Regions from separate parts of the Streptomyces durmitorensis genome, predicted to be linked through region 1. Evidence: riboswitches for the same ligand, from Rfam matches in the RefSeq annotation. Region 1 holds a riboswitch; the other holds the start of a gene.
The links. A riboswitch is a leader RNA that binds a small molecule or an ion and turns the genes downstream of it on or off. The one in region 1 is predicted to bind glycine.
Positions count from the first base shown of each region.

Region 2: another riboswitch for glycine. It lies ahead of gcvP (aminomethyl-transferring glycine dehydrogenase); the one in region 1 lies ahead of gcvT (glycine cleavage system aminomethyltransferase GcvT).

Region 1 is NZ_CP097289.1:3,203,042-3,209,161, forward strand. Features, by position in the region: gene M4V62_RS14155 (enhanced serine sensitivity protein SseB C-terminal domain-containing protein) at 1-722, opposite strand, end outside; gene M4V62_RS14160 (enhanced serine sensitivity protein SseB) at 846-1,655, opposite strand; gene M4V62_RS14165 (AAA family ATPase) at 1,719-2,405, opposite strand; glycine riboswitch at 2,547-2,660, shown strand; glycine riboswitch at 2,661-2,772, shown strand; gene gcvT (glycine cleavage system aminomethyltransferase GcvT) at 2,808-3,941, shown strand; gene gcvH (glycine cleavage system protein GcvH) at 4,000-4,377, shown strand; gene glyA (serine hydroxymethyltransferase) at 4,408-5,670, shown strand; gene M4V62_RS14185 (L-serine ammonia-lyase) at 5,829-6,120, shown strand, end outside.
Region 2 is NZ_CP097289.1:7,883,964-7,890,083, reverse strand. Features, by position in the region: gene M4V62_RS35300 (hypothetical protein) at 1-548, shown strand, start outside; gene M4V62_RS35295 (DUF5999 family protein) at 891-1,097, shown strand; gene gcvP (aminomethyl-transferring glycine dehydrogenase) at 1,185-4,070, opposite strand; glycine riboswitch at 4,268-4,365, opposite strand; gene M4V62_RS35285 (PRC-barrel domain-containing protein) at 4,510-4,890, shown strand; partial or broken gene M4V62_RS35280 (DNA polymerase IV) at 4,806-6,120, opposite strand, start outside.

The DNA.
Region 1 (6,120 bases):
GCCTCGCGGTCGTAGAAGGGCCTGACGTTGGCGCGCAGCCACATGGCCACGGGGTCGTACGCGTCCGACATCGCGACGGTCGACACGGGCAGGCCGTCGGGGACGGCGGCGATCGACTGCTGCATCATCGTGCGCACCCCGTCGACCGACGACGGCGACGTGTCGTACACATCGAGGCCGATGGCCAGGTACGGCGCGCCGAGCGCGGGCTGCACCCAGGCGCGGCGCAGCGAGCGGACCGCGGGGGTGCGGTGCGCGTTCTGCGTGAGCAGGGCGTAGAACTGGGGGATCTCGATGGCCGGCTCGGTGAGCCGCAGCGGTCCTGCGGGCAGCAGGTCGAGGCCCGACGCGATGCGCCGCAGGTCGAGCCAGGGGATGCCGACGCCGCCGCCGGGGGCGTGCGGGTTGAGCCAGAGGCCGTAGTGGTCGGGGTAGAGGGTGCGGGAGATGTCGAGGCCGCTGACCACCTCGTACGAGCGGTTCCAGCCACTGGCGGAGAGCTCCTGGGCGGAGGTCACGCACGGCGCGTACCCGAGGCCCTCGACCTCCATGTTTCCGTACTGCGCGTCGGGGGATCCGGCCTGGCCGTGCCAGAGCAGCATCCACACCTGGTCGGCGGCGAGCGCCCGCAGGAGCGCCTCGTAGGCGTCGTAGCGCCCCGGTGTCACCTGGCGCAGCATGTGCTCGACCTGCCCGGCCGCAGCCGTGCCCGACGCACTCACCCTTAACCGCCCCTTCGCGATGACCCGCTGACCCGGTGGCCCCGGGTCATGAAACCAGCTTAAGCGGCGATCCTGACGCCGACTTGACGTACGGCACCCTCACACACGTACCTGCACATGTCCTTACACAGGTCCGTGCTCGTGCCCCGGGCTCCGGCCGAAGAAAGGCCTGACCCGCTCGCGCAGCCAGTCCCCGACCGGATCCTGGGCCACGTCGAGCAGCACCAGGTTCACCGGCCAGGCCACCGGGGCCTGGCCAAGAGCACGACCCACGGCCTCCATCGGCAGCTCGCGCGCGTTGCCCTCCCAGGAGGTCAGTTCGACGCCGACGAACAGCGTGGGGTCCTCGCCCTCGACGCTCGCCAGGCAGCGGCGTGCGCTCAGGACGACCCCGGTGGCCTCGAACTCACGGGCGGCGGCGGACAGGAAGTCCACCGGGTCCTCCTGCCAGTCCGGTTCGAAGAGGCGTACGCGGCCGCCGCTCGCGGGCCCGTCCAGCGGGGTGCGCCCGGCGCGGCAGAGCTCGGCGACGGCAGGCGGCGGCAGCGGGACCCCGACCGTGCCGTCCGGGTTGACCGCGATGCCCAGCTGCGGGGGCAGGCCGCGCGCGAACTCCACGGCGGGCGCCACGGTGCAGCCCATCCGGCCGCCGGTGGCCTGCTGGAACTGCTGCTCGGAGCTGAAGACGGGGACGTAGGCCTGGCCCTCGATCTCCAGCGTGGGCAGGTCCAGGGTGCCGCTGTCCGGGGCTCCGCCGTTCGGCAGCGGGACCCAGACGTGGCTGCGGCCGAGCACCTCGACGATGCGGGCCCCCGCGGAGGCACCGGTCGGGGGCGCCCCCGGCGTGGCCAGCGATGCCGCCAGCACCTCTTCGAGTTCGTTGCCCGGCCATCCTCCGTAGGGATGGGCGTGTGCCTGCGCCGGAAAGTCCATCTCTTTAACCCCTGCTCGGTCCCGCTCTGCCTGCGGCACGACCCTAACGTGGCGGCGGGCGGCTCAGTCGCCGAAGCCGATCCCCCGCAGCACGCCCGCCGCCGTCCGGTCGAGCAGCACCGCCGAGCCGCAGCCGCGCGGCAGATCGCCCCGCTCGGCGGCGCCGACCAGGCGGCCGACCGTCCTGCGGTGGCGCGCGAAGGCGTACCGCGACACGCCGCGGCCGCGCGAGAGCTGGCCCTCTATGGCGGTGTCCGGCGGCACGTCGAGCAGCAGCAGGTGCAGCGTCGTGCCGCGCCGCGCGGCCTCGCGGGCCAGCCAGCGGCGCACCCAGGTCTGGGTGCCGCAGTCGTGCACCACGACGCTCTCGCCGGAGCGCAGGGCCCTGCGCAGCCCCGCGTAGTGCGCGAGGCGCACCAGGGGGCGGTACACCGCGTACGGCAGCAGACCCGGCATGCGCCGGGCCCAGCGGTCGCGGGTGTCCTGCGAGTCGATGCGCGGGCCCGTGACGGCTCTGCGCATCAGCGTGGACTTGCCGCTGCCCGGCAGCCCGGAGACGACGATCAGGTCGCCGTCGCCGAACGTCAGCCGGTGCGGGCTGTGACCGGCCCGCTGCCGCAGGTCGCGGACGACGGCCGTCGGCAGGGCGCCGCAGCTCTCCCTGGTGGGGGCGGCGGCCTGTTTGGGCAGGGCCACCCCTGTGTTGGTCGCGTAGACACTCGTCCTGCGCACCGTGATCGGCCTCCCCATAGCGGTCACGTACCTGCTTCCCGCAGCTTCCCCGGCAAGTGTAAAGAGAAGGTAATGCGGCACAAGGGCATTACTGGACTGGCACTGCCCTGTGACGCGGGCGCGTGCAATGATGTGCCCGCAAACTCCATACAGGCCGTTTGAATCCGCGCGGGAGAGTCCCCGGCCATCGTCGTACGACGTTATGACGCACCGGGGCGCCGAAGGAGCAAGTCCCTCCCTTGAATCTCTCAGGCCCCGTACCGCGCGGGCGAGGCACATCTGAAAAGCGGGCCGCCCCGGCGGCTCCACCCAAGGTGCAAGTCATGACCCCCTGTACGTGCGGGTCGTGGTGAACCTCTCAGGTTCCGATGACAGATGGGGAGGATCGACCTCGCCCGTCATGCCCTGGGAGTTCCACGTATGAGTACCGCCCCCCGTCTGACTGCCCTCGATGCCGTGCATCGCGCGCTCGGCGCGACCATGACCGACTTCGCGGGCTGGGACATGCCGCTGCGCTACGGCAGCGAGCGTGACGAGCACATCGCCGTCCGCACCAAGGCCGGTCTCTTCGACCTCTCCCACATGGGCGAGATCACGGTCACAGGCCCCGAGGCCGTGGACTTCCTGAACTTCTCGCTGGTCGGCAACATCGGCTCCATCGGTGTCGGCCGCGCCCGCTACACGATGATCGTCGACGCGGACGGCGGCATTCTGGACGACCTGATCGTCTACCGCCTCGGCGAGGCCGAGGCCCCCGAGTACATGGTGGTCGCCAACGCCTCGAACGCGCAGGTCGTGCTCGACGCGCTCACCGCCCGCGCCGACGGCTTCGACGCCGAGGTCCGCGACGACCGCGACGCGTACGCCCTGCTCGCCGTCCAGGGTCCCGAGTCCCCCGGCATCCTGAAGTCACTCACGGACGCCGACCTGGACGGCCTGAAGTACTACGCGGGCCTGCCCGGCACGGTCGCCGGTGTCCCCGCGCTGATCGCCCGCACGGGCTACACCGGCGAGGACGGCTTCGAGCTCTTCGTCGCGCCCGGCGACGCCGAGAAGCTCTGGGGCGCACTCATGGAGGCCGGCGAGCCCGTCGGCCTGGTCCCGGCCGGGCTCTCCTGCCGCGACACGCTCCGCCTTGAGGCGGGCATGCCGCTGTACGGGCACGAGCTGACCGCTGAGCTGACGCCCTTCGACGCCGGTCTCGGCCGGGTCGTGAAGTTCGAGAAGACCTCGCAGTCCGACACCTTCGTGGGGCGCGCCGCGCTCGCGGCCGCCGCCGAGCGCGCCGAGACCGCTCCCCCGCGCAAGCTGGTGGGCCTGGTCGCCGCGGGCCGCCGCGTCCCGCGCGCGGGCTTCTCCGTGGTGGCGGACGGCAAGGTCATCGGCGAGGTCACCTCCGGCGCCCCGTCCCCGACGCTTGGCAAGCCGATCGCCATCGCGTACGTCGACGCGGCGCACGCCGCCCCCGGCACCGAGGGCGTGGGCGTGGACATCCGGGGCACGCACGAGCCGTACGAGGTCGTGGCGCTGCCGTTCTACAAGCGCCAGAAGTGACACCCCGCACAACAGCCTCGTTCATCAGCACTCCCCCGCGTACAGGAGAATTCAGGTCATGAGCAACCCCCAGCAGCTGCGTTACAGCAAGGAGCACGAGTGGCTCTCGGCCGTCGTGGAAGGTGTGGCCACCGTCGGCATCACCGAGCACGCGGCCAACGCGCTCGGTGACGTCGTCTTCGCCCAGCTCCCCGAGGTCGGCGAGACGGTGACCGCGGGCGAGACCTGCGGCGAGCTCGAGTCGACGAAGTCCGTCAGCGACCTGTACTCGCCGGTGACCGGTGAGGTCGTCGAGTCGAACCAGGACGTCGTGGAGGACCCGTCGCTGGTCAACTCCGCGCCCTTCGAGGGCGGCTGGCTGTTCAAGGTGCGTGTCGCGGATGAGCCGCAGGACCTGCTCTCCGCCGACGAGTACACCGAGTTTTCCGGCAGCTGAAGCCTCCTAAAGACCCCTAGGGACCACCTGATGTCGCTTCTCAACACCCCTCTCCACGAGCTGGACCCGGACGTCGCCGCCGCCGTCGACGCCGAGCTCCACCGCCAGCAGTCCACCCTGGAAATGATCGCCTCGGAGAACTTCGCTCCGGTCGCCGTCATGGAGGCCCAGGGCACGGTCCTGACCAACAAGTACGCCGAGGGCTACCCCGGCCGCCGCTACTACGGCGGCTGCGAGCACGTCGACGTCACCGAGCAGATCGCGATCGACCGGATCAAGGACCTGTTCGGCGCCGAGTACGCCAACGTCCAGCCGCACTCCGGCGCCTCCGCCAACCAGGCCGCCCTCTTCGCCATCGCCAAGCCCGGCGACACGATCCTCGGCCTGGATCTGGCGCACGGCGGCCACCTCACGCACGGCATGCGCCTGAACTTCTCCGGCAAGCAGTTCAACGTGGTCGCGTACCACGTGGACGAGGCCGGTCTGGTGGACATGGCCGAGGTCGAGCGCCTGGCCAAGGAGAACAGCCCGAAGGTGATCATCGCGGGCTGGTCCGCCTACCCGCGCCAGCTGGACTTCGCGGAGTTCCGCCGGATCGCCGACGAGGTCGGCGCGTACCTGTGGGTCGACATGGCGCACTTCGCCGGGCTCGTCGCCGCAGGGCTGCACCCGAACCCGGTGCCGTACGCGGACGTGGTCACCTCCACGACGCACAAGACGCTCGGCGGCCCGCGCGGCGGCGTCATCCTGGCCCGCAGCAAGGAGTTCGCCAAGAAGCTGAACTCCGCGGTCTTCCCCGGCTTCCAGGGCGGCCCCCTGGAGCACGTGATCGCGGCCAAGGCCGTCTCCTTCAAGGTCGCGGCCTCCGAGGAGTTCAAGGAGCGCCAGCAGCGCACCCTGGACGGCGCCCGCATCCTGGCCGAGCGCCTGGTGCAGGACGACGCGAAGGCCGTCGGCGTCGACGTCCTGTCCGGCGGCACGGACGTGCACCTGGTCCTGGTGGACCTGCGCAACTCCGAGCTCGACGGCCAGCAGGCCGAGGACCGCCTCCACGAGGTCGGCATCACGGTCAACCGCAACGCGGTCCCGAACGACCCGCGCCCCCCGATGGTCACCTCGGGCCTGCGGATCGGTACGCCCGCGCTCGCGACCCGTGGCTTCCAGGAGGACGACTTCCGTGAGGTCGCCGACGTCATCGCCGAGGCGCTGAAGCCGGGCGACGTCGACACGGAGTCGCTCAAGGCCCGCGTCTCGGCCTTGGCAGCCAAGCACCCGCTGTACCCCAACCTGTAGCATTTTCGTACGCTTTCCTTCGTACGAATCTTCGGGGCACCGCGCACACTGGACAGTGAAGACAGTGAGTGCGGTGCCCCGGCTCATGCCCCGCGTTCGTAGTTTTCTGCACCACCCCGGCAGACAACGGCGTCTACCAACCACCATTGGAGTTTCTCGTGGCCCTCTCGGTCTTCGACCTGTTCTCGATCGGCATCGGCCCGTCCAGCTCCCACACGGTCGGTCCCATGCGCGCCGCCCGCATCTTCGCGAGCCGCCTCAAGAACGAGGGCCTGATGGCCCACACCACCGCCATACGCGCCGAGCTCTACGGCTCCCTCGGCGCGACGGGCCACGGCCACGGCACCCCGAAGGCGGTCCTTCTCGGCCTGGAGGGCGAGTCCCCGCGCGAGGTCGACGTCGAGTCCGCCGACGACCGCATCGAACAGATCAAGAGCACGGGCCGCCTCA
Region 2 (6,120 bases), 4.7 Mb from region 1:
TGCGCAGCGTCCTCGCGGCACTCGGTTCACCCACCGCCGTACGCGAAGCCCGCACCCCGTCCCTGCGCGCCGCGCAGGGACCGACGAGCCCCGAACTCCCGTTGCCCGTCCACGTGCTTGACCGGATCGCCCCGTCGGGCACATCGCCCACCCGGCTCGCCGGGTGGCGCTTCCTGATCCGCTCCGGCGAGCGAGCCGTCGCCGCGGCGGACACGATGCTGACACCTGACGGATGGACCTTCTCCCACTTCTTCGAGGGCCCCTACATCGCGTCCACCGAGCGCGCCCTGCGCCATGCCGAGGCGATGCCGATGCCCTACCAGCCCCGCCTGTTGTCCGTACCCGAGCTCTACATGCTGACACTCTGGCTGCACGGCGACTGCACGGCGGACGGCGCGGGCGGTCATCTCGCGCCCTCCGACATCCTCGTGCCCCTGGCGCCCGCGCCTCCCGGCATCGCGGCACACCGCCCGCACCGCGCCGCGGAGCTCCTCAAGGTCCTCACCCACCGCATGGCCCCGGCACCGCTGCTCGGCTCACCCGCCTGACCCCGCCCTACGTTCACGTGCCCCGCCGCCGTTCCCGGCCGCGGGGCCCGGCGCGTCCTGTGCCCGTACAGATGCACGTACAGATGCACGTACGGATGCCCATACGGACTAGCCCGGTATGACCACCCCGAACCACCCGAAGAGACAGTGCAGTTGGGCTGAACCGTCCGGGCGGGTGATACGTCATTAAGCAGTAAGGAGCGCTGCAGCCAAATCCCTGCGGATTGACTGCCGTAGGGCAACACTGGGACCGGACCGACTAAACGGGGGGCGGCCATGAACACCGCATCGAGCCGCAAGGCAGACGTCACAGCCATCACATCGCAGCGAAAGAACCCTTCCATGTGCCAGCACCAACCACCGTGCCCGACAGCCGACTCCGCCGACCGGGAAGCCGCGCTCCTCATGGCGAGCCACCCGGAGCAGGGCTGGAGCCTGCTGTGCAACGGCGTCCTGCTCTTCGAGGACACCGGTGAGCTGCTGCCGGACGGCCAGATCATCGCTCCGCACAGGCCACTGGGCACGGACGAGATCATGACCGCCGCCTGACGCGGCGACACACGGCACACAGAACAAAGGGGCCGACCCGGAGCAACAACCTCCGGACCGGCCCCCACGCATGTTCGGGACCCGATATCAGTCCTCGTACGCATCCAGCGGCGGGCAGGAGCAGACCAGATTCCGGTCGCCGTACGCCTGGTCGATGCGGCGCACCGGCGGCCAGTACTTGTCCGCGGCCACGACGCCGGCCGGGAAGACCGCCTCCTCGCGGCTGTAGGCGTGCTCCCACTCACCGCCGAGCGCGGCAGCGGTGTGCGGGGCGTTCCGCAGCGGGTTGTCCTCGGCCGGCCACTCGCCGCCGACCTTCTCGATCTCGGCGCGAATGTTGATCATCGCCTCGCAGAACCGGTCGATCTCGACCAGGTCCTCGCTCTCGGTCGGCTCGATCATCAGCGTCCCCGCGACCGGGAACGACATGGTCGGCGCGTGGAAGCCGTAGTCGATGAGCCGCTTGGCGATGTCGTCGACGCTGACACCGGTCGCCTTGCTCAGCGGGCGCAGATCGATGATGCACTCGTGCGCGACGAGCCCGCCGGGACCGGTGTAGAGCACCGGGTAGTGCGGCTCCAGGCGCTTGGCGATGTAGTTCGCGGAGAGCACGGCGACCTGCGTGGCGCGCTTGAGCCCCTCGCCGCCCATGAGGCGTACGTACGCCCAGGAGATCGGCAGGATTCCCGCGGAGCCCCACGGAGCGGCGGAGATCGGACCGACGCCCGTCTCGGGACCCGCGGCGGGCTGCAGCGGGTGGTTGGGCAGGTACGGCGCGAGGTGCTCGCGCACACCGACAGGACCGACGCCGGGGCCACCGCCGCCGTGCGGGATGCAGAAGGTCTTGTGCAGGTTCAGGTGCGAGACGTCGCCGCCGAACTTGCCGGGCTGGGCGAGGCCCACCAGGGCGTTGAGGTTCGCCCCGTCGACGTAGACCTGGCCGCCCGCCTCGTGCACCTGGGCGCAGATGTCGGCGACGTGCTCCTCGAACACGCCGTGCGTGGACGGGTAGGTGATCATGAGCACGGACAGCTCGTCGCGATGCTTCTCGATCTTGGCGCGCAGGTCCTCGACGTCGATCTCGCCGTCGTCGCTGGTCTTCACGACGACGACCTTCATGCCGGCCATCACGGCGCTCGCGGCGTTCGTGCCGTGCGCGGAGGACGGGATGAGGCAGACGGTGCGCTGCTCGTCGCCGTTGGCGCGGTGGTAGCCGCGCACCGCGAGCAGTCCGGCAAGCTCGCCCTGCGAACCCGCGTTGGGCTGCAGCGAGACCTTGTCGTAGCCGGTGACCTCGGCGAGCCGCTCCTCCAGCTCACGGATGAGCGTCAGATAGCCCTGCGCCTGCTGGGCGGGCGCGAAGGGGTGCAGCTGCCCGAACTCGGGCCAGGTGACCGGCTCCATCTCCGTGGTCGCGTTGAGCTTCATCGTGCAGGAGCCCAGCGGGATCATGCCGCGGTCGAGCGCGTAGTCGCGGTCGGCCAGCTTGCGCAGGTAGCGCAGCATGGCGGTCTCGGAGCGGTACTGGTGGAAGACGGGGTGCGTCAGGTACTCGTCGGAGCGCAGCAGGCCGCCGGGGAGCGTGTCCTCGGTCTGCGCGTCGAGCGTCTCGATGTCGGCCTCGACCCCGAACGCGGTCCAGATCGCGGTCAGTTGCTTGCGCGTGGTGGTCTCGTCGCAGGCCAGGGAGACATGGTCGGCGTCGATCTGGTGGATGTTGACGCCGCCCTCGCGGGCCGCGGAGACAAGCTCCTCGGCCTTGCCGGGCACCCGCACGGTCAGGGTGTCGAAGTACGCGCCGTGCACGACCTCGACCCCGCCGGCCTTGAGCCCCGCGGCGAGCACGGTGGCATAGCGGTGGGTGCGCCGCGCGATCGCCTTGAGGCCCTCGGGCCCGTGGTAGACGGCGTACATTCCGGCCATCACGGCGAGCAGCACCTGAGCGGTACAGATGTTGCTGGTGGCCTTCTCGCGGCGGATGTGCTGCTCACGGGTCTGCAGCGCGAGCCGGTAGGCCTTGTTGCCGTCCGCGTCCACGGAGACGCCGACGAGCCGCCCGGGCAGGCTGCGCGCGAACTTCTCGCGCACCGCCATGTAGCCGGCGTGCGGGCCGCCGAAGCCCATCGGGACGCCGAAGCGCTGCGTGGTGCCGACGGCGATGTCGGCACCCAGCTCGCCGGGCGAGGTGAGCAGCGTCAGGGCAAGCAGGTCGGCGGCGACGGAGACGATGGCACCGATCTCGTGCGCCTGCTCGATGAGGGGCTTGATATCACGTACGGCGCCGGAGGCTCCGGGGTACTGGATCAGTACGCCGACGACACCGCGCTCGGCGACCTCGGCCGGGATGCCCTCACTCAGATCGGCGACGACGACCTCGACACCGGTCGGCTCGGCGCGGGTCTGGATGACGGCGACGGTCTGCGGCAGCGTGTCGGCATCGACGAGGAAGACGCCGTTCTTGACCTTGCCCATGCGCCGCGACAGGGCCATGGCCTCGGCGGCGGCGGTCCCCTCGTCGAGCAGCGAGGCACCGGAGGTCGGAAGCCCGGTCAGCTCGGCGACGACGGTCTGGAAGTTGAGGAGCGCCTCGAGCCGTCCCTGGGAGATCTCGGGCTGGTACGGCGTGTAAGCGGTGTACCACGCCGGGTTCTCCATGACGTTCCGCAGGATCACGGGCGGAGTGAAGGTCCCGTAGTAACCGAGCCCGATCATGGAATCAAGCACCTGGTTGCGGTCCGCGAGGGACCGCAGCTCGGCCAGGACCTCGGCCTCGGTACGCGCTCCGGGCAGGTTCAGCGCCTCGGCGTTCTTGATCACATCCGGCACGGCGGCGGCGGTCAGCTCGTCGAGCGAGCCGTATCCGACCTGCGCGAGCATCTTGGCCCGTGCTTCCACATCGGGACCGATGTGCCGCTGCTCGAAGGGAATGCCCTGCTCGAGCTGTGAGAGCGGGATACGAGGGGTGGCGGTCATTGCGGAGGCCTCCTGGTCTGACGCGACCTGCGAGGGGCACCACGGCGCGGGTACCCGGACGGCCTCCCCCTCTGTCATCTCAACCTGAGAGCTTCACCGGCCCGTGCCTCGCGAGAGACGCCGTGCCGGCTTTCACCGTCGGTGAGGAAGGGATTCGAACGTGCCCGCCCGACGCCCGCCCTACTTTCCAGAGTGACCTCGTCCGTGCGGTACAGGGGCCTGAGAGATTCCGGGGAGGAGTTGCTCCTTCGGCGCCCCCGGTGTCTCCACCGGAGAGCTCTCCCGCACGGGGTCAGCAGCCAAGCGCCAGCCTACCAGCGAGGACCGCGGCCGATCCCTCGAGTGGCCGCCTGCCCCGAAGTGCTCTTTCGTAGTGATTACGAACGAACAAGGATGAGTTACGCCCCACTTCGACAAGCCTCGACCAGTTGGAGGGCCCGTGCAGACCGATATCGATCCGCGCAACCTGATCGGCCGCAAGGCGTTCGACCGGAACGGGGCGAAGATCGGCACGATCGACGAGGTCTATCTCGACGACGCCACCGGCGCCCCGGAGTGGGCGGCCATACGCACCGGTCTGTTCAGCAGGGACGCGTTCGTCCCCCTGGAGCCCAGCGAGCTCACGAGCGACGGCACCCTGCGCATCCCCTTCGAGCGCTCCCTGATCAAGGACGCCCCCGATTTCGGCGTGGGCCGCCACCTCTCCCCCGAACAGGAACTCCAGCTCTACCACCACTACGGCCTTGACATCACGCCCCCGCAGTCCCCACCCCCACCGGACCAGGACTTCGGCCACATCGCGGGCCGGGAGACGCCCTGACCTTCACCGGCCGCCCCAGGCGACCGCGGCCGTCGCCGTACCGCCGTCACTGCGGCTCCAACGCCTCAGGCGAGGCCACCAGCGGCAAGGGCTCCGCGGGCTCCAGCTCCGGATCATCCGTACGGAACGTCCGCACCCGCCCCGGAACCGACGACTCCGGCGTCTCGAAACGCACCGTGACCCGCCCCAGGCCGCTGCCCTGCACCCACCCGTGCCCGTACTCGGCATGCCGCACATCGTGCCCGGCGGCCCACCGCCGCTCGGCCGGAGCGACCGGCACCTCCACCGTCTCGCCCACGCCCACGGCTTCCGCCGGAGCCTCCCCGGCCCGCTCCCCCTGCGCCTGCGCCTCGGCCTCCCGCTGCGTCTCCATGGCCTCCTCGGCCTCGGCCTGTGCCTGGGCCTGCGCGAAGAGATCCTCCTGCGTGTAGTCCGCGAGCCCCGTGACGCCCACCCCAAGGAGCCGCACGCCTCCGGTGGTGTCCACGGACTCGAGCAGCCGCGCGGCGGCCTCCCGCACCACTCCAGGGTCGTCCGTCGGCCCTCTCAGCGTCTCGGAGCGCGTCAGCGTCGAGAAGTCGAAGCGCCGCACCTTCAGGACGATGGTCCGCCCCGAGTGCCCTGCCGCCCGCAGCCGCTCCACACAGCGGTCGGCGAGCCGCGCCACCTCGCCCCTGACGCGTACCCGGTCATGGATGTCCACGTCGTACGTGTCCTCGACGCTGACCGACTTGGACTCCCGCTCCGCCACCACGGGCCGCTCGTCCCGCGCCAGCGCCATCGCGTACAGCGCGCTCCCGTGCGACTTCCCGAGGAGCCTGACGAGCTCGTCCTCGCCCGCCTCGGCGATCTCCCCGACCGTCATGATCCCGCCCCGCCGCAGATGGTCCCCGGTGGCAGGACCGACACCGGGCAGGGTCCGGACCGGCATCGGCGCCAGCAGGTCCCGCTCGGTCCCCGGCACTATGAGCCGCAGGCCGTCCGGCTTGGCATCCTCCGAGGCAATCTTCGCGAGCATCTTGCACGCGGCGAGCCCGACCGAGCCCGCGAGCCCCGTCACCGCCTTGATGTCCGCGCGCAACCGCTCGCCCACGGCGAGCGCCGACGCCTGGTCGTCGGCCACACCGCCCGCCTCCAGGTCGACGAAGGCCTCGTCCAGGCTGAGCGGCTCCACCAGCGGCGAAAGGTCCCGCAGCAGCGCCATCACCTGGTCGCTGATGTCGCGGTAGA